Regions from separate parts of the Staphylococcus schleiferi genome, predicted to be linked through region 2. Evidence: predicted binding sites of a transcription regulator. Region 2 holds the regulator's gene; each other region holds the start of a gene.
What was found. The regulator Rex, encoded in region 2, represses fermentation and respiration genes when NADH is low (regulators of the CRP and FNR family bind a similar motif). The targets are predictions, from matches to a motif close to TTGTGAAATATTTCACAA.

Region 1 (7,668 bases), 280 kb from region 2:
CTTATCAGATCGTACTAAACTTGTAGAAACTTCACTTGTAAATGCAATTGGTGTTTCTGCTGCACACACAGCATTGAACTTAAAAGTCAATGCAATCGTTGCTGCAACTGAAAGTGGTACAACTGCACGTACAATTTCTAAATACAGACCAAAATCAGACATTATTGCAGTGACACCACTTGCGACAACAGCACGTCAATGTACACTTGTTTGGGGTGTTTACCCTGTTGTACATGAAGGTAACTACACAACTGATGAATTATTAAACAATGCGGTTGCAACAGCCATTGAAACAGAACGTGTTGAAAAAGGCGATTTAATTATCATCACAGCTGGTGTGCCAACAGGTGAATCAGGAACTACAAACTTAATGAAATTACACCTCATCGGTGAAGATTTAGCAAACGGGCAAGGTATCGGACGCAACTCAGCTGTAGGAAGAACAGTAGTTGTGAATGATGCATCAGAATTAGAGGGAGAAAATCTTGAGCAAGCTGTTATCGTAACACCTTCAGTTGATGAAAAAATGGTACCTTATTTAGATCAAGCAGTCGCACTCGTTACAGAAGAAGCAGGTTTAACATCTTCAAGCGCGATTTTAGGTTTAGAAAAAGGTATTCCAACTGTCGTAGGCGTTGAAGACGTAACTAAAAACATTCCAAGTGGTATTTTAGTAACAGTGGATGCTGCACAAGGTAAAGTTTACGAAGGTTATGCTAACGTACTTTAAAATTAAATAGAATTCGCAATAAGGAAGAACGGAACACAGCGAGATGATTTTTAAATCGATAACCGATTTTAATGATTTCGAGTGTTTGTGTGGGGGCGAAACTAGGGTGTCTAAATGTAAAATTTAGGCCGTAGTTTCGTCCTTTTGTTTTTATAAAATAGTTACATAAAAAGCGTTATTACACTTAAGGCGCGAAATTTTAATAAATCCGAGTCATCAAATCTTTTTATTATGAATGATAAAGAATGCAAATAATTATACAATGGTGCTATGATTAAGAATGAAAAGACAAAAGAAAACGCTTTATATCAGCGTTTTCGAAAAATATGAAATATATATTTCTGAGTTTGAAATAAGATTATTTTTACATACGACCGTTCTTAAAATGTTCACAAATTGCTTCATATTGGCTATAATAATATATGAAAGCCATTACAAAGAACGAATATAAAGTAAAGGGGAAATTCATATGGCAGAATTAATGAGAGGTCTTGAAGGGGTAATCGCTGCTGAAACAAAAATCAGCTCAATTATTGACAGTCAATTAACTTATGCAGGTTATGATATTGATGACCTGACAGAAAACGCACAATTTGAAGAGGTTGTTTTCTTATTGTGGAATTATCGATTACCTACAGAACAAGAATTATCTGAATTAAAAGAAAAGTTATTTAAGTATATGACTTTAAATCCAAGAATGTACAGTCATTTTGAAGAATATACAACAGATGAAGTACATCCAATGACGGCATTGCGCACATCAGTTTCTTATCTCGCTCATTTTGATGAAAATGCGGACGATAATGGGGAAGAAGCATTACAAGAAAGAGCGATTCGAATTCAAGCAAAAATTGCGTCACTTGTTGCATCATTTGCTCGAGTAAGAGATGGGAAACAACCTGTAAAACCGGATGCATCGTTAAGCTATGCGGCAAACTTTTTATACATGTTACGCGGTGAAAAACCAACAGATGTTGAAGTTGAAGGTTTCAATAAAGCGTTAATTTTACACGCTGATCACGAATTAAATGCGTCTGCTTTCACAGCGCGATGTGCCGTATCATCATTATCTGATATGTATTCAGGTATCACTGCAGCAGTTGGTTCACTTAAAGGACCTTTACACGGTGGAGCGAATGAACGTGTAATGAAGATGTTAACAGAAATCGGCTCTATCGATAATGTGGAACCTTATTTAGAAAAAGCATTTAAAAACAAAGATAAAATTATGGGATTTGGTCATCGTGTTTATAAAAATGGTGATCCACGTGCCAAATATTTAAAAGAAATGAGTCGAAAAATTACCGACGAAACAGGCCAAAGTGATCTTTACAAAATGTCAGTTAAAATTGCTGATATTATGAAAGAAGAAAAAGGCCTTCTCCCAAATGTAGACTTCTATAGTGCGACTGTTTATCATAGTATGGGGATAGAACATGATCTCTTTACACCTATCTTTGCAGTCAGTCGTACTTCAGGGTGGACTGCACATATTTTAGAACAACTTAGAGATAATAGAATTATGCGTCCACGTGCAACTTATGTTGGTGAAGTTGATCGTAAATATGTTCCAATTCAAGAACGCTAAATCTATTGCATTTAAGATGATTTAAAAATCGGAGGTATATAACAATGAGTGAAAAGATCGTAAAAACGGATAATGGTTTACAAGTTCCTAATCAACCTATCATTCCATTTATTATTGGTGACGGTATCGGACCTGATATTTGGAAAGCAGCGAGTCGTGTGATTGATGCAGCTGTAGAAAAAGCATATTCTGGAGAAAAATCAATTTCATGGAAAGAAGTGCTCGCAGGTCAAAAAGCATATGATCAAACAGGAGAATGGTTACCTTCTGAAACGCTCGATACAATCAAAGAATACTTGATAGCGATTAAAGGACCTTTAACAACACCAATCGGCGGTGGTATCCGTTCATTGAATGTTGCATTACGTCAAGAATTAGATTTATTTACATGTCTACGCCCAGTACGTTGGTTCCAAGGCGTGCCATCACCAGTGAAACGTCCACAAGATACAGACATGGTCATCTTCCGTGAAAACACTGAAGATATTTATGCAGGTATCGAATTCAAAGAAGGTACAGATGAAGTTAAAAAAGTAATTGATTTCTTACAAAATGAAATGGGTGCAAAAAATATTCGCTTCCCTGAAACTTCTGGTATTGGTATTAAGCCTGTATCAAAAGAAGGAACTGAACGTTTAGTACGTGCTGCGATTCAATACGCTTTGGACAATCAACGCAAATCTGTAACACTTGTGCATAAAGGGAACATTATGAAATTTACTGAAGGTGCCTTTAAACAATGGGGTTACGATTTGGCAGAAAAAGAATTTGGTGATCAAGTCTTCACATGGCAACAATATGACCGCTTAGTTGATGAAAAAGGTAAAGATGAAGCTAATCGTATTCAAGATCAAGCTGAAAAAGACGGTAAAATTATTATTAAAGACTCTATTGCAGACATTTTCTTACAACAAATTTTAACACGTCCAGCTGACCATGATGTTGTGGCAACAATGAATTTAAATGGGGACTATATTTCTGATGCGCTTGCTGCACAAGTTGGAGGTATCGGTATTGCGCCAGGCGCAAACATCAACTATGAATCTGGTCACGCTATTTTCGAAGCAACGCACGGAACAGCGCCAAAATATGCAGACTTAGATAAAGTTAATCCTTCTTCTGTATTATTATCAGGTGTATTAATGTTAGAACATTTAGGTTGGCAAGAAGCTGCGGATTTAATTACACAAGCAGTTGAAAAAACAATTGCTTCTAAAGTTGTAACTTATGATTTTGCACGCTTAATGGAAGGTGCAACTGAAGTTAAAACATCTGAATTTGCAGACGAATTAATTAAAAATCTTTAATCATTAAGATGATATACAATGGGAATCAAACCGAGCTTCAATGTCATATTGAAAATCTCGTTTGATTCCTTTTTTAGTGACTCGAATTCACCCTTTAATGAAATACTCTATCTCGCTTCAATGCCATCATCACTATTTCACTAAAGCATTTGTATAGCGAAAGTAAGTTTCATTATTCACGCTTATTGTAAACTATAAGAATCTCTATATAATTGATTCATGTATAACGAAGTGCTTTTATATTGAAATTATTAACGTTATATTAAGTTATTGTAAAGTTACTTAACTATATATTATTTTTAAGTTCATTTTAAGTTATAATGAAATTAATATCATAAGGAGGTAGATGTATGGCTCAAAGAGTGCTTGTCGTTGATGATGAACAATCAATCGTAACATTATTAAAATATAATCTTGAGCAAGCGGGGTATGTGGTAGAGATTGCCCAAGATGGTGAGGAAGCATTGCAAAAAGAAAAAGAAAAAAAGCCCGATTTAATTGTTTTAGATGTCATGTTACCTAAAAAAGACGGTATAGAAGTCTGCAAAACGATTCGATCAGATAAAAATCAAGTTCCTATTTTAATGTTAACTGCTAAAGATGACGAATTTGATCGTGTGCTTGGTCTCGAATTAGGTGCAGATGATTATATGACCAAACCATTTTCACCAAGAGAAGTTGTTGCGCGTGTCAAAGCGATTTTGCGTCGTTCATCTGTCGTTGATTCCGTAAAAAATGAAGACGATGATGAAGATATTGTCATTGGAAATATTAGAATTCGTCCAGACTTTTTTGAAGTTTATCGTAATGATACATTACTAGAGTTAACACCTAAGGAATTTGAATTATTATTATATTTAGTCGAACGACAAGGCCGTGTCATTACACGTGAACATATGCTGAATTCAGTTTGGAATTATGAGTTTGCGGGTGATTCTAGAATTGTCGATGTCCATATTAGTCATTTACGTGATAAGCTTGAAGAAAATCCGAAACAGCCCCAGTTGATTAAAACGGTACGTGGTTTAGGGTATAAATTGGAGCGACCAAAATAAATGATAAAATTTTATCACAAGCTTTTAATTATACTTACAACAATCACTGTTGTAAGTTTTCTTTTATTAGGATTTATCGTGCATAATAGCATTTATTCAAAGTCAGTAGAGTATGAGAAAAAGTCTTTAATAAAAGAAGCGAAGCAAATTATCACTTTAAATAAAGAAAACAACCCCCAACGTATCCAAGAACTGGCACGTATTTATGATACGAACATGCTGATTATTGAAAAAGGGCAAAGAACGGAATTCAAGACGAATCACGATAAAATAGATTCACAAAAAGAAAAACAAGTTTTACAACAATTAAAAAGTGACAATAATGCGTATGAATTGGATGCTAAAACAAAAAAATATTGGTTTGGTTATCGTAAAGATGATACGACGTTATTGATTAATGGCACTTTTGACATGGTTTACGAATTACAATTACAATTTTGGAAGTATTTAATTTTGGTTGGTATGTTGATCATTGCACTCCTCTTTTTTACAGTACGTTATATCAACCGGACGTATATCCAACCGATTAATGAAGTCTCGTATGCTGCTTCACTTCTCACTGACGGTAACTATCGAGTGAGAGTGCCTGAGAGTAGTGTTAAAGAAATGAGAGAGCTTTATGTAACAATTAATGTTTTAGCACGAAGATTAGAACAACTGAACAGTGATCAAAAGATTCAACGCAATCGTTTAGTTACAACGCTCGAAAATATCCCGAGTGCAGTTTTAATGATAGATAAAAGCGGGAAAATTGTGGTAGCCAATCAAACCTACTATACAATTTTTAATGAGTCACATAATGTTGAAAACCAAGATTATGAGAAATATCTACATCCAACATTGAAAAAACTCGTTGTAGAGGGTTTTCGAACTGAAAAAGCGGTATATAAACAAGTTGAAATCTTAATCAATCATATTCATCAGAAATTTTTCGATACTTCATGCGTGCCTATTTTGTCTCGAACAAAAAAACATTTACAAGGGATGGTTATTGTACTTCATGATATTACGCAGCTCAAGAAACTTGAAAATTTAAGAAGAGACTTCGTAGCCAATGTATCCCATGAACTCAAAACACCGATCACGTCTATGAAAGGTTTTACAGAGACATTGATTGAAGGCGCGAAAAATGATGAAGCATCTTTGGATATGTTTCTCAATATTATTTTGAAAGAGTCAAATCGAATTCAATCTTTAGTCGAAGATTTACTTGATTTATCTAAAATTGAGCAAAATACGACGATAGAAAAACATCGAATTGATCTTTCTGAAGTCGCAAAGTCTTCTTTTTCTGTTATAGAACATATTGCCAATGAAAAATCGATACGCTTAGTTGATGAAATTGAACCACATATTTTTGCGATGGCAGATGAAGGTAAAATTTCACAAGTGATTGTCAATTTAATGACAAATGCCGTCAATTATTCTCCAGAAGACAGTACTGTGAGATTATTAGTCTATCAAGATGACATGCATCCGGTTATCGAAGTCATTGATCAAGGTATTGGAATTGGTGAAGAAGAAAAATATCGTATTTTTGAAAGATTTTATCGCGTCGATAAAGCGCGTAGTCGAGAGTCCGGTGGCACAGGTTTAGGACTGTCGATTACTAAACACATTGTTGAATCCTATCAAGGAAGTATTGAAGTAGAGTCAGAATTAGGTAAAGGCTCGAAATTTAAAGTTGTTTTGCCTGAGTAATCTTAAAAATAGAGATCCCGCATCACGAGAGAATGAGACGATGAAACTGTAACGAAAAATAGCAAAGCTAAATTTTGACGTTACAGTGGCAATTAGATTTCATCAATGCCCAACTGGAGGGTTTAACGAAATCTTAATTATCATCGCTCATTCTTTTTATGTATTGATAGCTAATGTGATCGTCAAATCAGAATATTTTTTAATCGAAAGAGGTGTTTGCTAATAAAAGAGTTAGATGACATCTCTATGCCTGAATATGATAAAATAAAGACAAACGATAATGGAGGGAATTGCGTGGATAAACTCATATTAATAGATGGTAATAGTCTAAGTTTTAGAGCATTTTATGCCTTGCCATTATTAAAAAATAAAGCTGGCATTCATACAAATGCCGTCTATGGCTTTGCACGATTATTAGAAAAGATTTTAAAAGAAGAACAGCCGACTCATTTTTTAGTTGCGTTTGATGCTGGAAAAACGACATTTAGACATGACACGTATAAAGAATATAAAGGAGGTCGTCAAAAAACACCGCCTGAGCTCAGCGAACAGTTACCTTATATTCGTCAACTGCTAGATGCCTATCAAATCAAGCGGTACGAGTTAGAAAATTACGAGGCTGATGATATTATCGGTACCTTGAGTCAAGCTGCTGATGAAGCAGGTATGCAAACCATTATTATTACAGGAGATCGCGATTTGACTCAATTAGCGACAGAGAATGTCACAATTTACTATACTAAAAAAGGGGTTACGGATGTCGATCACTATACACCGGCCTTTATTTCAGAAAAATATAATGGATTAACGCCTAAGCAAATTATAGATTTAAAAGGATTGATGGGAGATACATCAGATAATATTCCTGGTGTTGCTGGTGTAGGTGAAAAAACAGCAATCAAGCTTTTAAATCAATTCGATACAGTTGAAGGTGTTTATGCACATCTTGATGACGTGTCTGGTAAAAAGTTAAAAGAGAAACTTGAAAACAGTCGTGAAGATGCATTAATGAGTAAGCAATTAGCAACCATCAATTGTGAAAGCCCGATTACAGTGACATTAAATGATGTCAAACGACCACAAGAAATCGACGAGTCTGAAAAAGTGTCACTATTTAAAACACTAGAATTTCGACAACTATTAGAAGAAATCGATATTGAAACAACTCAAGCTATTCCGTCAAAAGAATTTAAAGTCACACAAGATATTTCCAAATTAGATTTAGCTCGATTAAAAGAAGCGGCCATTCATGTTGAGGTTGCAGGGCCTAATTATTTAAAAGATGAT
Region 2 (7,668 bases):
TTTTAATTTTATTTTTAACAGTTGGTATTTATATATTCTTCTATCAAATGCCTAAATCAGCAAGTTCTATTAATGAATTAAAAACATTTGGCATTGTGTATTTTGTATTATTATTGGCTTTTACAATTATTTTCATAATGACAACATTAACGATATCTCGAGAAATCGGATACCAACACAAAAAACAAGAGGCAGAAGATTATTATAAATACACATTAGAAATGGAAAAGGTTAATAATCGAATGCGCAAGTTCCGTCATGATTACATTAATATTTTAGCAACAATGTCTGAGTACTTGCGTGAAGATGATCTAGAAGGTCTGAAAGAGTATTATCATAAAAATATTAATCCCCTAAAAGGACATTTTGAAACAAATTCTTTAAAATTAAATGGGATTGAGAAGTTAAAAGTGCGCGAAATTAAAGGCGTTATCACTACTAAAATTTTATCAGCTCAAGAAAATAATATCGAAATTAGCGTTGAAGTTGCTGATGAGATTTCATCTATTAATATGGAAATTATTGATTTGAGTCGTGTTTTAGGTATTATCATGGACAATGCAATCGAAGCTTCATTGACGGTTGAAGACCCAATGATTCAAATTGCATTCATTAAAACAGAGAATTCTGTTTTAATTATTATCATGAACAAAGCGCCAAAAAATATGCCAAAATTACATACCCTCTTCCAAGAAGGCTTTTCAACGAAAGGGAAAAATCGCGGTATCGGTTTATCGACTTTGAAAGAAATTACAGATAAGACAGAGAATGTTTTGCTTGATACAACGATTGAAAACCAATATTTTATACAAAAAATTGAGGTCATGAACGATGATGATTAAGGATGTGCGTAACTATGAAAATATTGATTTGTGAAGACGATCCAAAACAACGTGAGCGCATGGTATCCATTATTGAGAACTATATCATGATTGAAGAAAAACCTATGGAAATCGAAATTGCTACAGATAATCCATATGAAGTGTTAGAAGCTTCTAAAAACATGAGTGATATTGGCTGTTATTTTCTAGATATCCAATTAGAATCTGATATTAACGGGATTAAACTCGGAAGTGAGATTCGTAAGCATGACCCTGTTGGTAATATCATTTTTGTAACAAGCCATACAGAATTGACTTATTTGACATTTGTGTACAAAGTTGCAGCGATGGATTTTATTTTTAAAGACGATCCTGAAGAATTACGTACACGAATTGTTGATTGTTTAGAAACTGCATTAAAACGCTTAGATTTATTAACGAAAGATAAAACTGTTGAAACGTTAGAACTGAAACGCGGCAGCAATTCTGTTTATGTTCAATATGATGATGTGATGTTTTTTGAATCATCACCTAAATCACATCGTTTGATTGCACATTTAGATAATCGTCAAATTGAATTTTATGGCAATCTTAAAGAATTAGCGCAAATTGATGATCGCTTTTTTAGATGTCATAATAGTTTTGTACTCAACAGACATAACATAAGTAGTGTAGATTCTAAAGAACGCATTGCATATTTTAAAAATGAAGAGTTTTGTTATGTTTCAGTACGTAATTTAAAGAAAATATAAACAAGCAGGAAAAAAATCACCTGCTTGTTTTTTTATTGCCTTGTGTTCATTTCTAGATTATTCTTCTGGTATTTCTGTCGCAATATCAAATTTAGTCATTTTTAAATAGACTTGACCCGAATCCGTAACGACTTTAATTTTATTCGATGTAGTTTTCGGGAAAATGCGTGAAGTTAACACACGTTCACCTTCGTTGCAAAAAATTTCAATACTCGATGTATCTACAAATATACGTAATTGTTTTAACTCTGAGTTCAAACGTGTACTTCTTGATGTTCCTTCTACCGGAAATGGTAGTGCACCACTGTCAAAACGCTCGAGTATGACTTCTTTCGTTGCTGTCTCATAACGAATGACTGTCGCTTCATGACTAGAAGCGCGTAACTGTAATTCAAAAGCAGAGGATTCGTTTTCTAAAATATCAACAACCAGTTCATACTGGACCCCTTCATAGGGGTGGAGCTGTTTAATAAATTTATTAGCATAGCCTAGTGCTGATTCTTCGTTACTGCGCAATTTTCTCAAATGCATATGAGGTTTTTGTTTCAACATTTGATTTTCAATAGTCAATGTTCGAGGGAGTGTAAGACAGTGTGCCCAACCATCGGCATCTGTTGGGTACTCTACATCAGGTAAACCCATCCATCCTATTAAAACGCGTCTCCCCGCTTCATCCTCCATCGTTTGAGGTGCATAAAAATCAAAACCTGCATCTAATTCTTGAAAATCACCATGTTCGAATACGAGTGTTTCAAAATCTAATGTTCCTACAATATAGCCACTTAAATGGTTATTTTGATATGGGTCAGATTCCACACCTTCAGTGCAGAATAGTAAAATGTCTTTTCCATGAATTTGAAAATAGTCTGGTGAAGTCCACGTATGCCCAAAGTTCTGTAATTGTGTTTTAATTTCACCTTTAAAATGCCAAGGTCCTTCTGGTTGATTTGCGACATACATGAGAAGACAACCTGTTAAGTCTTCACGTTGTGCACCAATCACAGCATATAATTGATCTCCTTTTTCAAATACTTTCGGATCACTAAACTGCTGTGTATAACCTTCAGGTGGCGTACTGATTGCTGATGGAGATAATTTTTCTACTGTTCCATCGCCTTGTACTTTAGCAATGACTTGGCTATTTTCAGGCTCCCAATTTTCATCTCTATGGCTTGCAGTATACATATAATAAAGCGATGACTGATAAGAAAATGCACTACCGCTAAGTACGCCATGACTGTCATATGTCTGATCAGGACGTAAAACCGTACCCTTATCTTTGAAAGTCACTAAGTTTTCACTTGTTACTTGTCTCCAATATTTTAAGCCCTCTACTGGTCCTAAAGGAAACCACTGATGTGCGATATAATATTGGCCTTTAAAAAAAATTAAACCACTCGGATGACTGAGTAATCCTGTAGGTGGTTGAATATGAAAAATTTGACGATATGGAGAAGACTTTACTTTTTCCTGTAATGCTAAAATTTCCTTTTCATCTACTTCCTCATATTTACGATATCGCATTTCGCGACTCCATTGTTCCATAAGTATCCTCCTTATCTCATACTGCTGATCATATATGCCACCTGTTGTCACATATAAAACCAAACCTTGCACCTATTTTGATAATTTGCTGTTAATATGATACGACGCATTAAACATGTTAGAGTTATGTAAAATTAAAAAAGACGCTACATTTGAGCATCATGATTTTAATTTGCATTGGAAAAGTAAGCTGTCCCCACCTTAGCTCCTCCATATGATCTCAGTAGCTATTTTATCATAAAAATGTTTAAGCATGTCCTAAAATTAAGACCTTAGACCCTTTTATATTGCTTTATCTTAATATTTTAAACTACAATATCGTACAAAAAGCAGCTGAGTCACACCCCAACTGCTTTTTAACATATAGATTATTCAACTATTATTGATCGTGCTATCTTTTAGGCCTTTTGAATCGTAATCGTCCAAGACGCATGATCTACTTGTTCAAATTCAGTCACTGGATAATTTTGCTCTGCTGCCCAATTGGGAATAGCCTCTGTAGCTTGTGTACAGTCAAAGTCAATTTTCAGTTCATCGCCTAGTGCTAATTCTTCCATCTTTTTTTGTGCTTCAATTAAAGGAAATGGACAAACCATACCCACCGTTCCGAGTTCATATAACATTGTGAAGCTCCTTTCGTTTCATTTTTAAAAATTAACAGATTGTGTTGATGAATGCTTTTGTTGTTGGCGTGCTGCTTTTAAAGGCTTCACAAATAAGAAATAGCTCATAAACCATGTCCCTAAAATCATAGCCACTAAAGCAATCCAACCTTGCCACGATAATGCAGCAGTTGCAACTAAACCATTACCTATTGAGCATCCACCTGCGAGCGCTGCACCAAACCCCATACAAGCACCACCAATGACACTATTACGTATTGTTTTAATATCCGGTAGTCGCCACTTAAATTCTCTTGAACCGCGCGCTGCAATATACGATCCTATAAAAATACCTAAAACAAGAAAAACACCCCAGTCAATAAAAGAAACGTTTCCTGTTGTTAAAAAGGCGATTAAGTTCGCAGATGGTGTGGTTATACCTAGCCCACCTTCTCTACCTGTTGAAATGCTCATTGGCCAAGCGATAAGTGCAATGAAACCAATCGCAATCGCTGCAACAAAAGGATGAAATCGCTTTTCAAATAAAAAGTGACGTATCCCTGTATAGCGTGGTTTTAATTTAGATATAGCAATTTTTGATTTTGGCTTTTTCAACGTGGTCATAACCAAAAATAGCGTAACGCCAGTTAATAAGATTAACCATATCCAACTGGGTATCCCTGTAGATGTCGCCATGTCCGCTTCATAAACAGTTTGTTTATTAATAGTATCTTTCAGCGGTAATAGAACACCATATTTTGAGATTGCTGCAAATAGAGCATACATGAAAAGTGCTATCCAACTACCAATTAAACCTTCCCCCGCACGGTACCATGTCCCAGTGGCACAACCGCCTGCAAGAACAATCCCAATACCAAAAATAAATGATCCAACAATCGTGCCTACGACTGGAAATGTACCATTATCTATCGTGATAACACCCAATGAAGTTAATACATATAAGCCAATAGCTTGGATGCTAATCGCAATAAGCAACGCATAAAACATCTTATTATTTTTTTGAACGTACATATCTCTAAAGCCACCCGTTAAACAAAAACGCGTACGTTGCATGACAAAACCGAGTAAACTTCCCACAATCAATCCACTTATCACAGTCCAGATCAATATTCCTACCTCCTATATCCGATTAATATTATAGGTATTATAGAAAATAAGATCTTACTTTTCAAGTGCATTTCTAAAATAAATATAAAAATATATATCTTTTTCTCAAGTTCATTTGATTACATTTGTATTTTTAGACATCCATGCTCCAAGACCTGTCCTATTCTCACTAAAAAAAGAGTATAAAAATCTAATATCATCATTAGACATTTATACTCTCTTCAAAGCGCTATGTTTTAATTTGCTGTTCATCCAAACAAATCTTTTTGTATGTATGGATAATTATCATAAAAGGTTAATCATTATAATTTTTCATAAAGAATAATAATGATTGTAATTCCACACCTAAATCAATTTGATGTACTTGTACAGATTGAGGTACGTGCACACGTTTCGGTGTAAAATTAAGTATTCCTTTCACACCTGCATCTACAAGTGCATCGGCCACTTCTTGTGCCACCCTTCCTGGTGTAGCAATAATAATGACTTCTAACGCTTCAGTTTCAACGGTACTTTTTATCTCGTCCATTGATTTTACCGTCACATCACCCACTTGCGTACCAATGATTTCCTCACTGATATCAAAGGCTTCAGTAATGGTCATATCATCGTGAATTGAAAAGTTATAAGTGATTAATGCCTTACCTAAATTCCCTACGCCAACAATGCCTATTTTGATTTCATCAGAATCACTTAACTCAGATTTGAAGAATTCCAATAGACTATCAATATTGTAACCATAACCTTTTTTCCCAAGCTCTCCAAAATATGAAAAATCTCGGCGAATTGTTGCAGAATCTATATTTAAGCCTTCACTTATCGCTTTTGAATTCACACGATCTTCACCTTTAGCCTTTAAAATATTGACAAATCGGTAATATAAAGGGAGACGTTTTAAGGTCGCTCTAGGAATTTTATTGCTTTCTTTTCCCATTTTAAAGTCCTCCGTAGTCTTTCTTATGCGTGCACTCATATACATAGTATGTGATAATAATTATAACTTAATTTTATGGTTATGAAAACATTAAGTACTTGATACATATAGGGTTTATTGTACAATAATTAAGAATGAAAGGAGCATGCCATATGATTTTAATGCAATTAAGTCACGTCACCAAATCGTTTGATGGTGAAGAGATTTTTGAAGACGTCAACTTTGAAGTAAAAACCGGCGAACGAATTGGCATTGTAGGACGTAACGGTGCGGGTAAATCAACATTGATGAAAATCATCGCTGGTGTTGAAAACTATGATTCAGGCCATATCTCTAAAATCAAAGGCTTGAAATTAGGCTATTTGACACAACAAATGACATTAAATACCCAAAATACAGTCTTCGAAGAAATGGCCAAACCGTTTGCGCATGTTCAATCCATCTCAGAGCGTATGAAAGATGAAACCGATTGGCTTGCAACTCATGCGGATATGTATGAGTCAGTAGAATATAAAACGCATATTGATCAATACGAAAAGCTCTCAAATGAATTTGAACAGCTTGAAGGTTATCAATATGAAAGTAAAATTAAAACTGTTTTAAATGGACTAGATTTTAGTGAAGCAGATTATCATCGTCCGATTAATGATTTTAGTGGGGGACAAAAAACACGCCTATCATTAGCACAAATGTTATTAAGCGAACCTGATCTGCTTCTTTTAGATGAACCGACGAACCATTTAGATATGGCCACAACAGAATGGCTAGAAGATTATTTAAAATATTTCAAAGGCGCTATCGTTATTATTTCGCACGACCGATTCTTTTTAGATAAAATCGTGACTCAAGTTTACGATGTTTCATTGGGAGAAGTTAAACATTATGTCGGCAATTACGCTAAATTTATCGAATTAAGAGATCATTATTATCAAAAACGTTTAGCTGAATATGAACGACAACAAAATGAAATTAAACGTCTTGAAACTTTTGTGGAAAAGAACATTACACGTGCTTCCACGAGCGGTATGGCTAAAAGCCGTAGAAAAACTTTAGAAAAAATGGAACGCCTTGAAAAGCCGATGTTAGACGCTAGAAGTGCGAACATTCAATTTGATTTTGATCGCAATACTGGAAATGATGTCATGCACATTCAAGATTTAACGATTGGATATGTCGCCCCTATTACGCAACCTATACGATTTGAAATCAACAAAGGGGATCATATCGGTATTATCGGACCTAACGGGGTAGGTAAATCTACTTTAATTAAAACTTTAGCCAAACGTCTTCCACCTTTGTCAGGACAAGTAATTGACGGTGCAAATCTTAAAATTGGCTACTATGATCAAAAACAAGCAGAATTTCGTTCAAACAAAACAATTTTAAATTTTGTGTGGGATCAATATCGTCAAATGCCTGAAAAAGATGTGCGTGCCGTTTTAGGACGCTTTTTATTTACGCAAGATGACGTATTAAAAGTCATCAATGATTTATCTGGCGGTGAAAAAGCACGCTTGCAATTGGCATTACTCATGTTAGAACGTAACAATGTGCTCATATTAGACGAACCGACAAACCACTTAGACATTGATTCTAAAGAGATGTTAGAGCAAGCTTTAAAACATTTCCAAGGAACACTCATTTTTGTTTCGCATGACCGCTATTTTATCAACCAATTGGCGAATCGAATTTTTGATTTAAACGAAAAAGGTGGCACGCTTTATTTAGGGGATTATCAATACTATTTGGAAAAGCTAGAGCAACAACAAGCCCTTGCCGCTTACGATAACCAACAAAATCAAGCGACGGTTGAAGTAGATTCAAGCACTCAGCCAACGACTTATCAAGATCAAAAGACGCTTCGTCGTGAAAAGCGTAAAATAGAG
Region 3 (7,668 bases), 570 kb from region 2:
CCCTACACTAAAGTGGGGGCCTTCTGCGTAGATCACCATACTTGAGTAGGCTTCGTTTTCTAATACGTCAATCGCGTCGACCAAATCATCATTAAAGCCGTCAGTGATAACGTTATTTTTACTTTGTAGCTTAAATAAAAGTTGACGACTGTTAACAATTGCTAATTGTGAATCATCACGATTCCAAATGACTTCATCAATCATTTCTGAAACAGGTGTCACATGTGCAATCGTTTCGCCTTCTTGATAGAAACCATCTTCATGTGCTTCAATCCACTCTGGCAAGTCACCCAGTTCAGATTGTAGCCGTGCTTTCACACGCTCAAAGCCCATTAAATCCCAAAGCTGAAATGGGCCGAGTTTCCAGTTGAATCCCCATACAATTGCGCGATCGATATCACGGAAATCACTAGTGGCGTATGGGACATTGATCGCAGCGTAATAGAAATTGTTACGCAACGTTTCCCATAAAAATAGTCCGGCAGGGTCTTTCGCATTAAAGATGACATCTAAATTGTGCGCTAAGTCTTTGTTGAATTCTGCCAATATTGGGAGTTGAGGCGCTTCAACTTGAATATAATCTTGTTGTTTTGGATCGAAAACAAGTCTTTGATGCTGCTTTTTATCTTTCTTATAGAAGCCTTGTTTCGTTTTTCGACCCAGTGCGCCCGCTTCATAGAGTTGATTGACTAAAGTAACATCTTTGAAGTAGGGTTTTTCTTTTTCTGATTGTTGCATACCACGCGTTACGGAAACGGCAATGTCTAACCCAACTAAGTCAGACAATGCATAAGTGCCTGTTTTTGGACGCCCGATAATCTGTCCTGTGAGTGTATCGACTTCAGGAATAGATAAATTTTGTTGCTCTGCGCGGTACATAATATCATTCATTGTTTGTGTGCCGACACGGTTTGCAACAAATCCGGGTACATCATTCACGACAATGACGCCTTTACCTAAGACATCTTCAGTGAAAGTATGCATCTCATCAATAATCTCTCTACGTGTTTGTTGATTCGGTATTAATTCGACCAATTTCATAATACGAGGTGGGTTAAAGAAATGTAATCCCATAAAACGCGCTTTGTCTGCGTCATTAAAAACTTTTGCGATAGCCTCAATCGGTATTCCTGATGTGTTCGTTGCAAAGTAAGCATGAGCAGGTGCAGACTGTGCGACGCTTTTCCATATTTCGTGTTTGACGCTTAAGTCTTCTTTAACAGCTTCTAAATACAAGTCAGCATCATCATTTTCTAAGTCATCGTTAAAGTTGCCATAAGAAAGATTTGAAGCAAAATCTAAATCGAATAACAACGGCTTCTTAGGGTGTGTGATTCGTTCGTATGCTGCTTTAGAAATTTGATTTGGATCTGATTCGTCTAATACGATATCTAATAATTTAACTTTTAATCCTGCATTGACCAATACTGCGGCTAATTGTGCGCCCATTGTACCAGCACCAAGGATTGTAACTTTTCTGATCGTCATCATCATTCCTCCATTTCTAAGCAATTTCAAGCTTAATTAATATGACATTGTGTGACAGGTGACTTTCAAAGCATAAATGATTTAAATAAATGCGGAAGTTCCTGTTAATGCGCGGCCAATGACGAGGGCATTAATTTCATGTGTCCCTTCGTACGTGTACATGGCTTCAGCATCTGAGAAAAAGCGTGCAATGTCATACGTGTCTGCTAAAATACCATTACCTCCAGTTATGCCGCGTCCCATCGCAACAGACTCTCGAAGTCGTAACGTATTCATCATTTTGGCTGTAGATGTTGCGACCTCATCATATTCACCATTTTCTTGCATGCGTGCCAGCTGTGCACACATCGCCATCGCATGTGTGAGATTACCTTGAATCATCGCCAGTTTCTCTTGAACAAGTTGAAATTGACTAATTGATTTTCCGAATTGTTGACGTTCTTTTACATAATCGAGTGTGGCACGCAATGTCCCAGCAAGTGCGCCGGTAGCCATATATGCGACGCCTGCGCGTGTAGAGTAAAGAATCTTAGCGATATCTTTAAAGCTTGTAATGTTTTGTAAGCGGTCAGACTCTTTTACTGTCACTTGATTAAGGTGGATCAGTGCATTAGGGACAATACGTAAAGCAATTTTATTTTCTAAAATTTCAATGTCGACGCCTTCTTGATCAGGTGTCACAATAAAGCAATGTGGCTTCCCTGTCGCTTTATTAATCGCAAATACAGGGATGACATCCGAAACATGGGCGCCACCAATCCATTTTTTGGCACCATTTAACACCCACTCATCACCACGTTGCTCAGCGACAGTTTCTAAACCACCCGCAACGTCAGAACCGTGATCAGGCTCAGTTAACGCAAAACAAGTTCTCAGTTCATGAGACTGTAATTTAGGTACATATTTGGCCACTTGTTCTTTGCTACCACCAAATAAAAACGTATTATGACCGAGTCCTTGATGTACCCCTAATAAAGTAGCGAGTGAGACATCGAAGCGTGCAATTGTGTAAGACATGAAAAATTGAAACAGTTGGCTCGGTGTTTTTGCATTTTCACGATCTTTAAAGAGTAGGGGATGACTAAAATAATTCAAGTCACCGATATCTTTAAAATAATCTTCTGGAACAGTTGCATTGACCCAATGTTGATTAATGTCTTTGCGATATTTGCTTTCTAACAGATGATTGAGCTCTTCAAGTAATGTCAATTCGCCATCGGTTAACATTTTGGAAATGCTTAAAATATCTTCAGGGTAAAGTTGTTTCAATCTTGCTTCTTTTTCAGTCGTCATTTGACATTCCTCCTCAAAATTGTGTATACGATGTGTCCCTTATGCATTGTGATTGGCTTCAGAAGATGACTCTTTATTCACTTTTGAATTCATCATTTCACGAATTACGAGTTTGTCTGGCTTTTGTGTGGAATTCAGTGGCATATGTGTGACTGGTAAATACATCCGTGGCACTTTGTAGCCGGCAAGTCGTTCTCGCATATGCTTGTCCAATTGTTCAACATAGTCAGGTACTTTTTCTCGTAAAATAATAGCCGCGGCGATAGATTCTCCATATTTTGGATGTTCATAACCCACGACAACGCATCGATCAATTAACGGATGCTCAGCTAAGGCATTTTCAACTTCTGATGGTAAGACATTTTCGCCACCAGTGATAATGAGTTCTTTCTTACGATCAATGATGTAAATATCACCATCTTCATCTTTTTTAGCGAGATCCCCTGTTAAGAAGTACTGATTATGGAAAGATTTTTTCGTTTCTTCAGGCTGTCCCCAATATCCAGGTGTCACATTTTTAGAGCGAATGGCCAACTCCCCAATTTCGCCATCGCCCACTTCGTTTTTATCTTCATCCAACACTTTTGCGTCGACAAACATGACCGATTTACCTATACTCATCGGTTTGTGACGTGCATTTTCAGGTGTATTGACCATGACAAGAGGGGCTTCAGTTAAACCGTAGCCATTAATAATGTTGATGCCATATTTTTTGAATGCTTGTTGGATACTGGGTAAAGGTTGCGAGCCGCCTTGAATAACAAACTTGATGGCTCTAAAATCGTCAGGATTAAAGTTTTTTTGGTTCAATGTGCTGTAATACATGGTTGGAATCATAATCAAAAAGTCAGGATGATATTGTGCGATGAGGTCATTGAGTTCCTCGCCATTGAAATAACGTTGTAAAACAAGCGTGCCACCGGACATTAAAGTAGGAAGAACCGTATCGTTAAAGCCGAGTACATGAAACATCGGTGTTGAAATAATGGTTAAATACTCGGAGTTGAATTTGTAAGTCAATTCAACATTTGCGCCGTTGTTGACGAATGATTCATAGGAAAACATGACGCCCTTTGGCACACCTGTTGTGCCACTTGTATAAATCAATGTAGCGAGATCTGTTGGCTCAACGGCTTTGGCTTTGTAAACGTGATGTTGAGAGGGGTCAACTATTTGATTGTATGCATCTGAATCTATATCCATATGCAAATAATCAGGATTGATCTCATTAAGTGAACTCAAATGCTTTTCTGCGTAAAAAAGAATTTTTAAACCTGAATCTGACACAACACCGGCAATTTCTTTCGGGTTAAGTCGCCAGTTGATAGGAAGAAAGACTGCGCCCATTTTGAATGAGGCAAATAATAAATCCAATATGGCGACATCATTAGGTGCAAATATACCAATGACATCTCCTTGTTGAACCCCTTGTGACTCGAGATAATGTGCCATATTATCCGCACGAATATTGAGTTGTTGATATGTCCATTGTGTCCCTTTAAATGGATCGATGACAGCTGGTTTTTCAACATCAAAATCTGCGCGTGTTTTGATCCAGTCGAAATTCATAAATATACCCCCTTGTTTCGTTTTGATCGTCATGCTTCTGTCTGTATGCGATCTAAAAGCGCCCCCCATACGTGATGATAAATGGATGTGTCGGTGGTTTTCAGATTCTTGGAAACGAGCGGTCTAAAGCCCATTTGAGCAATGACATCTCGTTCTATATCTAGTCCGGGTGCGATTTCTATTAGCATCAATCCATCTTGAGTGAGTTGAAAGACGGCACGTTCTGTCACATAATAGATTTCTTGCTGAAGTGACTTGGCATAATCCGCATTAAAGTCAATATTGGATACGTTTGAGACAAATTTTTGCGTCTGCCCTTCTTGTTCAACATGTAAGCCTTGATTCGACACACTCAGTTGACCCCTAGCAACTAATGTGCCAGAGAAAACAATTTTTTGGACAGACTGACTAATGTCAATGAAACCGCCACAGCCATTCATTCGATGACCGAAATATGAGACATTGACATGACCGTATTGATCAACTTCTGCAAAACTCATAAATGCGATTGAAATCCCACCGTTATAAATGAAATCCCAAGTTAAATCGTGGCGCATACGGGCATCAACGTTAAAATTCATACCGTAGTAGTCACGACTTCCGATAAAACCACCAAATATGCCAATATCCATAATCGGTTGGACCAGATGTTCCACACGCTCCTCATGCAGGAGGTTCGTGAGTTCGTTATTGATTCCAAAGCCAATGCTAATCGTATCGCCTTTTGTTAAAAATTGAGCCGCCCGACGTAAAATTAATTTTCGTATACTGAATGGCAAGGGTGGCTCCGGCAATGACGCCACACGCATTTGCCCGGATAGCGCAGGGCTATATTGTGTTTGAATCAATTGTCGGTGATAGGCGATATCTTCGACAACATAAACGTAATCAACGAGAGAACCTGGTATAAAAACATGATTTGGATTTTGTTGACGACTATCAACAATAGCTTTCACTTGAACAACGACTGTTCCGTGATGGGCTTTGGCATTTAATGCAACACTGTAACTTTCGCCAAGGTGCGCTTCTTCATCCATATAAATATTGCCTTTTTCATCAGCATAAGTGCCTCTTAAGAGTGCAATATTAATGGCTGGTAAATGATAATGAAGAAATTCCTCCCCCTCCATATTAATTAAAGAGACTAAAGATTCTTGTGTTTTTTCATTGGCTTTACCGCCTTTATATCGCGGGTCAATATGTGTATGAAGACCGATTTTAGTGATGATACCTGGTGTGAGGTGATTGGTTTGACGATAATGTGTAGCAATCACACCTTGTGGTAAGAAATACGCCTCAACTTGATTCGATTGAATCGCTTGCGCTGTCAAAGGGGAAGCCGTCATTATACTCATGATGATGCGATCGACCATATTGCGTTGAATGAAATGGTCTAAATCAATCGTATGGCCTCCTGTACTAATGTCATTTGCTAACATAAAAGTGAGATGCGCAGGTGAAGCTGTATCGTCATACTGCTCTGCTAATCCATAGAGTAAAGCTGTAGGAAGGTTAGAAACAGTGAGTGCAGCTAAACCAATCACATCGCCATCATGTATCAATGTTTTGAACGTTTCCCATGTGCATTGTTTCATTTGCGACAGCTCCTTACACATAATGTAAACCCTTACATGAAATATAACATAGTTCACAAAATTGTAAAGAGAAAAAAACTTTATTTTCAGATATTGGTCACAGTATAGACATAAATATAGCTATTGCACCTTAGTCTACGTTGGAATTCAGGAATAGGGTGCGTGATAAAAATGTTTCTTAATCTAGATGGATTTTGGGGAGAAAGATAGTGGAAGTGAATTAAAAAGAATAACTCGGTTTACGTAAAGTGGATTATTAACCCATACGCAAACCGGTCAGTGATGGCCATTGATCCATAGAGGAAGAAGCCGTTGATTTCAAATTGTTGAAGATGCGGTATTATCGTGCTTGTAGCGTGGCCTCGAGTTTGCCTAAATGTCTTAATGTAGGCGTCAGTGCGGCAAAGAAAAAGCCTTCTTTGAGTTTACGCGCTTGTGGTGCTTTGGGTGAATAAGCACGAGAGCCGCCATTGACCATGGAAGCTTGATTGACTTCTAATAAAAGATAGCCGAGCGCTTTTTTTAGTTGAACGAGCTCTAAAAGTTTTGTTTGTAACGTGTCTTGATGACTTTCAAGTAAGGTATAAAATTGTTGATGTAACTGATGATACCTTTGTTCATAAGCTTCAACGTCATACTCTAAATAAGCGTTGATGCCGTTTTGTGCATTTGAAAATTGACGGATTAAGTCTAATGAACTTTTAATCGCGCCAAGTGCAATTGGAATTTGAAGTGCAATAAATTGTGGGCGTATGGCTGAAGCAAATTGTTCGGCCTTTTTAGTAATAATTTGGTCTTTAGTCACGTTGACTTCATCAAAAGTAATGCGATATGTAGCAGAACCATTGACGCCCAAGAAATTTGATTTTTCTTCTAACGTGAGCCCTGCTGTATTGGCACGTATAATAAACATAACCAGTTCTCCATTATTTTGATGTTGAGAAATCGCACCAAAATAGTGGTCAGATCCAATATTACTTACGGCAGGTAGTTGTCCATTGACTACGATTGTATCGGCATGATCAACATGTGTTAAGTTAAAACTTTCAAGATCATTGAAAGATTTCATCGGGTTAGATAAACCCGTAGCCCCCAATACTTCGCCTGATAAAATTTTCTGTTGCAAATCGCGATAGAGTGCGGGTTGTTTTGCTTGTTTTAAATAAGTAGAGAAGGCCAGTTGGCACCATAAACAAAAGCCCGTAGTCAGACAAGCTTCTGAGACTTTTTCGATAGACTGTGCATTTTTTATGAGATTGTTTTCTGAAAAATGGCCTTCTGTGAAAAGTTGTTGGATAAATGATTTAGCATAGTAATTACCATAATCAATATCAATTAAATAAGGTTCTAATTCATTTTCAATCAGTGTGTCGATAGACATGCGTGACGCCTCCTATAAATTAAGATTCCCCGAAGTGCTTGAGCATTAATTTTTCTAAATAACTAATGAGCCGATCGATTAAAAATCCAAAAAGCCCGATAAAAAAGATAGCCGATAAGACATCTTCTAAATTCAACATATTTCGTGAGTCTACAATCAAGAAGCCTAAACCAGACTGTGCCCCAATCATTTCTCCAGAGACCAAGAAAATCCAACTTGTTCCAACGGCGATATGTATCCCTGTCATCATGTACTTAAATGCGCCTGGAAAAATAATATTTTGATAGAGCTTCCATCCGGTTAAGTTCAAATTGCTAGCTATTTTTAAATAATGCGGGTCAA
Region 4 (7,668 bases), 200 kb from region 2:
TGTTGTAGTTAAACACGGTAGAATCATTGGATTAGGCGCACATTTAAGAAAAGGCGACAAACATGCTGAAATTCAAGCCATTGATATGGCTGGTGAAGCAAATGTAAAAGATGCATCGATTTATGTATCATTAGAGCCTTGTTCTCATTATGGAAGTACACCGCCTTGTGCCAAAAGAATCATCGACACAGGGATTAAAAAGGTGGTATACGCAGCTAAAGATATCACTTTAGATACAGCGGGTCACCAAATGATGGTAGAAGCGGGTATTGATGTAGAGTACCGTCCGATGAAACGAGCCTTGGATTTATATGCTGACTTTTTCAAAAGTAAATCAGAGGGACGACCTATTGTAACTGTCAAAGTCAGTGCAAGTATAGATGGCAAACAAGCTACAGATGTTGAAGAGAGTCAGTGGATTACATCAAAAGCTGTAAAGCAAGATGTTTTTAATTTGAGGCATAATCATGATGCCATTATCACTGGTAATGGGACACTTCGCAAAGATAATCCAAGTTTGACAACGCGTATTGAAGACGGACATCATCCGGCAAAAGTCATTCTTTCGCGTTCTGGTGACGTGAACTGGAATGCGCAACTCTTTAAAGATGAAACGACACCGATTTATATTTATACCGAGAACCATAGTTTAACATCGACAAAAGACCATATTCATATTATTAAAGCGAATCAATTAAATGTTGATTTTATATTAAAAGATTTATTTCAAAAAGGTTTCGGTCGGATACTTGTTGAAGCCGGACCGAACGTGACATCACAATTTTTAGCGTCACATGATGTGACTAACTTCATCCTATATTTAGCCCCGAAAATCATAGGTGGTCAAGGTAAATATCAATTTTATCAAACAGACGATGTAATGCCTTTAGACCAACTACCACAATTTGAAATTGTACACAGTGAAATAATAGATACCGACATGAAATTACGAATGAAGAGGAAGTGAATCCATGTTCACAGGTATCGTTGAAGAAATAGGTACAATTGAAAAAATTCAAAAGCGAAACCCCACAACTGAACTGACTATACAATGTCAACATATATTAACAGATATGCATATTGGTGATTCTATAAGTGTCAATGGCACGTGCTTAACGGTAACCACTTTTAACGCAAACAGTTTTTCAGTGGAAGTTATTTTAGGTACTGAAAATAAAACATATCTTGCAGAACTTAAGGCAGGCGATAAAGTCAATCTAGAGCGCGCGTTATTAGCCACTGGCCGTTTAGGAGGTCACTTTGTGCAAGGCCATGTAGATGGGAAAGGTCGTATCAAACAAATTCAATCATCACAAAATGAATGGATTTATACGATTGAAGCACCCACTATTTTAATGAATCAAATGGTTTCTCAAGGGTCTATTGCTGTTGACGGTATCAGTTTAACAATTTTTAAAAAGCACCCTCATGCTTTTGACATTCATTTAATTCCAGAAACAAGAAAAGCGACAACTTTATCTACGAAGAAACAAGGAGATCCTGTTCATTTAGAGACAGACATGTTATTTAAATATGTCCAAACGATTGCAACACAAAAATCAGACCTATCTATGGAAGATTTGCTGAAAGCAGGATTTTAATGGAGGCGTAAGTAATGAAATTAGATACAATTGATGAAGCGCTCAATGCTTTAAAAAAAGGAGAAATGATTATTGTTGTAGACGATGAAGATCGTGAAAATGAAGGAGATCTTGTTGCTATAACGGAGTGGATGCACGATGACACCATTAATTTTATGACTAAATATGGAAGAGGACTCATATGTGCACCTATTACAAAAGAAATCGCTGAAAAAGCAGGATTGGATGGAATGGTTAAACACAATAACGATCCACATGGTACGGCTTTTACACAAAGTATTGATCATATCCAATCGACAACTGGAATTAGCGCTTTTGAAAGGATGCAGACTGCACGTGCTTTAATTGATGAACAAATGGACCAACATACCTTTAACCAACCGGGCCATTTATTTCCGTTGATTGCAAAAACGCATGGTGTTTTAGAACGTCGTGGTCATACAGAAGCCACTATTGATTTAGCACGGTTAACGGGTGCTACACCTGCAGGATTAATTTGTGAAATTATGAATGAAGATGGAACAATGGCTAAAGGCGTGCAACTTGAACAGTTCAAAGAGATGCATCAATTGAAAATGATTTCTATTGAGGATCTTGTTGGACACATTAAAGTGAATCGTAAAATCATAACGGAACAAGCGAAAGTTAAGTTACCTACGCGATTTGGTACTTTTGATATGTATGGATTCACTTCGAATATAGATGGTACTGAACATTTAGCTATTGTGAAGGGTGAGATTCACCCAACGATGAATGTACGTATTCATTCTGCTTGCGCTACAGGAGATATTTTTCATAGTGCACGCTGTGATTGTGGAGATCAACTTGAAGCGGCAATGGCCTATATTGAACAACATGGTGGCATGATTTTATACTTACCCCAAGAAGGTAGAGGCATTGGCTTAATGAATAAATTAAAAGCTTATGAGTTGATTGAGCAAGGCTATGATACAGTTTCCGCTAATGAAGCGTTAGGTTTTGAACCAGATTTAAGAGAGTACGATATCGCAGCACAAATGTTAAGACACTTTAATGTAGAGCGCGTGCATTTATTGAGTAATAATCCAGAAAAATTTCATGGTTTAAAACGTTATGGAATTCAAATTGATGAGCGAATTCCGCTCATAGCTGAAGAAAATGAACACAATCATGATTATATGCACGTCAAAAAAACACAAATGGGACATATGATTTAAATATAGGAGGAAGAAAAATGAAATTTGAAGGTCAACTTATAGGTAAAGGTTTAAAAATAGGGATTGTTGTAAGTCGTTTTAATGATTTTATCACAGGTCGTTTAGTCGAAGGGGCACTTGATGCGTTAAAACGCCACCAAGTCGAAGCTGACGATATTGATATTGCTTATGTACCGGGAGCATTCGAACTTCCAATTGTGTCAAAGAAAATGGCACAAACTCAAAAATATGATGCAGTGATTACACTTGGCTGTGTGATTCGTGGTGCAACATCCCATTATGATTATGTTTGTAACGAAGCTGCTAAAGGCATTGCTAAAGCGGGAGACGATACAGGCATTCCTGTAATATTTGGTGTTTTAACAACTGAAAATATTGAACAAGCTATTGAACGTGCAGGTACAAAAGCAGGCAATAAAGGGGCAGAAGTCGCCGTTGGTGCAATAGAAATGGCTAACTTATTAAAACAGTTTTAATGAAATAAAGCGCTCATATTTCAATTACGTAGCGATTACCAAAATTTTATAATTGAAAACGATGATGTGGAGTGGCGCTAAGACATGATGTCAATAGAGACAGCCACTCCATTTTGTTAATGTGACATTAATAAGCAGAAGCCACAACAGCTACTATTTTGGCATGTTGTGGCTTTCTAAAGTTGACATGAGTGTCAAACTATTTTATTTATTTTTTAACAGCTTAAATAATGTACCGACTGCAAGTCCAATTGCACCTATAGAGAGAAGGACTTTTGGTTTTACAAATTCTTTGAAGGCTAATGTTAAGTTTTGAGGTCTTTCCGCTAATCGTCGCATGAAGTAACCAAACCAATCATCACCATAAGGGACATAAATCGTAAAATTATATCCTTCCTTTGCAATCGACTCTGCTAGATCACTTCTAAATCCATACAACATTTGAAATTCGAATTGAGATTTATCAATATGATTGTCCTCAACAAATTTTTTAACATGGTTAATGATTTTGTGATCATGTGTGGCAATTGAAGTAAAGCTTTTAGAATTTAATAATCTTTTTTCGATAAGTCGAATATAATTTTGATCAATTTCTTCCTTCGTTTGATAGGCGATATGTGGTGATTCTTTATAAGCGCCTTTAACTAAACGTAAGCGGAGTTCTGGATATTTATCGATGAGTACATCTGCTTTAAATAAGTAAGCTTGAATCACTGTTCCAATATTTGAATAATTGGGTTTTAATCGATCTAAAGTTTGTGTAATATCGAAAAGGCTATCGTACTTTTCTGTATCGATGTTAATGTGCATATGATCATAGCGATTTGCTTTCGAAACAATTTCTTCAATGTTTTCAAAACATAAGGCACGATTAAATTCGCTACCTAATTGGCTGAGCTTAACCGACATATGCGCGTTGAGTTGATTTTCGTGAATCGCATCCATAACTTTTAATATATTTTCTTTGGCTGCAATTGCATCACGCTCATTATTGACAAACTCACCTAGATTATCGACGGTTGCTGCAATATTTTTGTCGTTTAATTTCTTAATTGTAGCGACAACCTCTTCTATCGTGTTACCAGCAACAACTCTATTTGCACCTAATGAAGGTCCTACAGTTTTTGCTAATGAGTTTAAATAAGCATTGTTTGATAGTGTAATAAAAAAGTTTTTGATTAAGCTCATTTCAATTCCTCCCATATCCTTTGTTCATTGTCATAATAATAGTGTATCATGAACAGATAATGGAAGAAAACGTTTTCATAGTACATAATTACAATTTTAGCATCTATTTTTCTTTTAGAATTATGAATATTTAAATTTTTTATTTGTTACTTGTGACTAAGATGATAAATTGTGTGAAACGGTGAGTGGTGGTTTCTGTAAATTAGTATCAATCGGTTCTTGTGCTAGTGCTAAAAAGAGGGGCATCATAAGCAAAAACAATAAACTAATCACACATTTAACGATGATTTTCATTAACGACACCTTCAATTTAAATTTATTTTCAACTAAAACGTATCATATGATTATCAAGTAGGTGTGAAAATGTTGTAAAGATGCGCTTTAAAAAGTAAACAGTGCTAAATATTAACGCAATGTAAAGTTCGCGATTGAAACTTTACGATATCTTTAAATTTCAATCGTTATGTGCATGTTAAAATAAGAGTGAAATCTTTTTAAGGGAGATTATAACATGTTTAGAGATATGGCATTTTATATATTTGGGACGCAGTTAGATACGTTTGTACAATACTTTGTTTTTGAACTTATTATTTTAGTTCTAATTGGTTTAATTGTGGGGGTGCTGACACACCGATTGTGGCTTGTAGCTGTTGTAATTATAGGGTTGAATCTCATTGATGCTGGTATTATAGCGAATTTTAATGCTTCTCAGGGAAATGGCTCACTGATTGGTCAATTTTTCTTAATGTTAGTCGCAAAGTTTTTCCCTACTTTTTATGAATTGCTTTTAGCAATTTTATTATTACGTTTACCGTTCATACGTAAAACTTTTAAATTATCTTAAAAATGGAAAGCGCAGCATCATAGTAAATATTTAAAGATCACACGCGCTTTTTTAATAGTTGTCAGTGACGCATATCAACAGGATAGAAAATTTACGTCTCAAGTAGATTTCTATCCTGTTTTTATGATTTCCTTTTTATTCGCAAACATGAATAAAATCACGCTATAATAAAAGGAAGAACGTAAAGGAAGGGTAATGTTGTATGTGGAAATGGGAAACAGATAATAAAGCTAAAGGCGTCATCGTTATTGTTCATAATATGTTAGAACATACAGGAAGATACGCCTATGTCATCACACATTTAAAACGTAATGGTTATCATGTGATTATGGGCGATTTACCTGGACAAGGCCAAACGTCACGTATGAATAAGGGCCAAATCGAAAGCTTTGAAATCTATCAAGAACGGGTACTTGAGTGGATTGAAATTGCAGAAGCGTATCATCTTCCTACATTTATTATTGGGGTCGGATTAGGTGGGCTCATTTGTGTCAATTTATTAGAAAAAGTGCAACTTGATATTGAAGGATTGATTTTAATTTCGCCATTGATGGCTTTTCATAATAGTAATAAGACACGTAAAAATTTCTTAACAGCGAACATTGGAGATGTCTCTAAAAGTGCCAAATTTGATCTCGGATTTCAAGTCACTGATTTGACTCGAAATCCTGAAGTTCAAGAAGAAACATTAAATGATGCAATGATGTTGAAGAAAGTAAGTTACCATTGGTACAAAGAAGTGATTAGAACAATGAAAGAAACTGCGGATCATATGAATCAATTCATGTGTATTCCTATGTGCGTCATGTATGGTACAGAAGATGTGATTTCAGATACGAAAGTAACTTATCAATTTGTGAATAATCTTAATTACGATGAGCTTTATTTTAAAGCGTGGGAAGGGTTAGCGCATGAAATTCATAATGAACCTGAACGTGAAGCCGTTATGCGTTATATCCTCAGCTTTTTAAATAATAAAGTTTTCGCAGCAGGATATTTAATCGATGATGAAAATAGTATTAAGTAATTATTTTAAACTATTGACAAATATTGGAAAATAATTTCTCTTTGCATTACAATAAATTTTTATTGAAATATTGTGATAAACATGGTAGATTATATGTGAAAAGAATCACAATTATTGTGATAAATATAAATTTGCAAAGTAGGAGCGTGTTTTTCAATGGGAAAAAACAGTAATAAAGTCGTATTAGTTGGTAATGGCGCAGTTGGCGCGAGTTATGCATTTACAATGGTAAGTCAAGGCGTCGCTGATGAATTAGTCATTATCGACATTAATAAAGACAAAGTACTTGGTGATGTACTTGATTTAAATCACGGCGCGCCATATGCTGAATCACCTGTAAAAGTTAAAGCAGGTGAATATAGCGATTGTGGTGACGCTGATCTTATTGTGATTTGCGCAGGTGCTCCACAAAAAGTCGGTGAAACACGATTAGACCTCGTAGAGAAAAATGCTAAAATTTATAAAGATATTATCACTTCCATTATGGACAGTGGTTTCGATGGTATCTTCCTTATTGCTGCTAATCCTGTTGATATTTTATCTTATGTAACGCTTAGATATTCTGGTTTACCTAAGCATAAAGTCATCGGTTCAGGCACAATTTTAGATACTGCACGCTTTAAACATTTAATTAGTGAAGCATTTGACGTTGCACCAAGCAGTGTTCATGCGAATATTATTGGTGAACACGGTGATTCTGAAGTTCCAGTATGGTCAAGTGCAACAATTGCAGGTGTTTCAATTTATGATGAATTGAAAAATGATCCTTCAAAATCACATCTAATTGAAGATATTTACGTACAAACACGTGATGCTGCATACGATATTATCAAAGCAAAAGGTGCAACGTATTATGGTGTAGCTATGGGATTAATGCACATTTCTAAAGCGATTTTGAAAAATCAAAATACAGTTTTAACAGTATCAAGTTACTTAGAAGGTGAGTATGGCCATAGTGGTGTATACACAGGTGTGCCAACAGTAATTAATGGTGAAGGCGCAACACGCATCGTTGAAACACCTTTAAATGAAGAAGAAAAAGAAAAATTTGAAAAATCAGTGAATATCTTAAAAAATATGCAACAATCTATCGATCATCTTTTTGATTAATTAAGATAAAAATTTAGACAAACGCGGACATAAGTTCTCAATTTCCAAAGAAAGTACTTCAAAAGTCATTTAGACGTTTTTTGAGGTGCTTTCTTATTTTATATATCCGTCATGACTATGGTCACCGTGAATCTATTTATGCACAATTGAAAGCGTGTTGGATTATGACATATTTAATTTACATTTATAATCATCTATGATATTTTCGGTTTGATAGAAATCATAG

Region 1: a site for Rex is predicted at 1,108-1,125, ahead of MUA40_RS05420 (citrate synthase). Genes of this name have one in related genera too.
Region 3: a site for Rex is predicted at 5,987-6,004, ahead of fadX (fatty acid degradation protein FadX). Genes of this name have one in related genera too.
Region 4: a site for Rex is predicted at 6,426-6,443, ahead of MUA40_RS05080 (L-lactate dehydrogenase). Genes of this name have one in related genera too.

What each region holds. Positions count from the first base shown of each region.
Region 1 covers NZ_CP094712.1:1,159,877-1,167,544, forward strand. The annotation lists gene pyk (pyruvate kinase) at 1-730, shown strand, start outside; gene MUA40_RS05420 (citrate synthase) at 1,200-2,318, shown strand; gene icd (NADP-dependent isocitrate dehydrogenase) at 2,363-3,625, shown strand; gene MUA40_RS05430 (response regulator transcription factor) at 3,976-4,680, shown strand; gene pnpS (two-component system histidine kinase PnpS) at 4,681-6,381, shown strand; gene polA (DNA polymerase I) at 6,676-7,668, shown strand, end outside.
Region 2 covers NZ_CP094712.1:876,101-883,768, reverse strand. The annotation lists gene agrC (quorum-sensing sensor histidine kinase AgrC) at 1-842, shown strand, start outside; gene agrA (quorum-sensing response regulator AgrA) at 857-1,573, shown strand; gene MUA40_RS03965 (sucrose-6-phosphate hydrolase) at 1,631-3,118, opposite strand; gene MUA40_RS03960 (sulfurtransferase TusA family protein) at 3,517-3,741, opposite strand; gene MUA40_RS03955 (YeeE/YedE family protein) at 3,766-4,848, opposite strand; gene MUA40_RS03950 (redox-sensing transcriptional repressor Rex) at 5,144-5,782, opposite strand; gene MUA40_RS03945 (ABC-F family ATP-binding cassette domain-containing protein) at 5,935-7,668, shown strand, end outside.
Region 3 covers NZ_CP094712.1:307,778-315,445, forward strand. The annotation lists gene fadB (3-hydroxyacyl-CoA dehydrogenase/crotonase FadB) at 1-1,488, opposite strand, end outside; gene fadE (acyl-CoA dehydrogenase FadE) at 1,570-2,781, opposite strand; gene fadD (long-chain-fatty-acid--CoA ligase FadD) at 2,821-4,350, opposite strand; gene fadX (fatty acid degradation protein FadX) at 4,380-5,945, opposite strand; gene MUA40_RS01270 (acyl-CoA dehydrogenase family protein) at 6,286-7,326, opposite strand; gene MUA40_RS01275 (ABC transporter permease) at 7,346-7,668, opposite strand, start outside.
Region 4 covers NZ_CP094712.1:1,074,733-1,082,400, forward strand. The annotation lists gene ribD (bifunctional diaminohydroxyphosphoribosylaminopyrimidine deaminase/5-amino-6-(5-phosphoribosylamino)uracil reductase RibD) at 1-967, shown strand, start outside; gene MUA40_RS05050 (riboflavin synthase) at 972-1,601, shown strand; gene MUA40_RS05055 (bifunctional 3,4-dihydroxy-2-butanone-4-phosphate synthase/GTP cyclohydrolase II) at 1,616-2,797, shown strand; gene ribH (6,7-dimethyl-8-ribityllumazine synthase) at 2,815-3,273, shown strand; gene MUA40_RS05065 (proline dehydrogenase family protein) at 3,478-4,461, opposite strand; gene MUA40_RS05070 (hypothetical protein) at 4,973-5,305, shown strand; gene MUA40_RS05075 (alpha/beta fold hydrolase) at 5,508-6,332, shown strand; gene MUA40_RS05080 (L-lactate dehydrogenase) at 6,489-7,442, shown strand.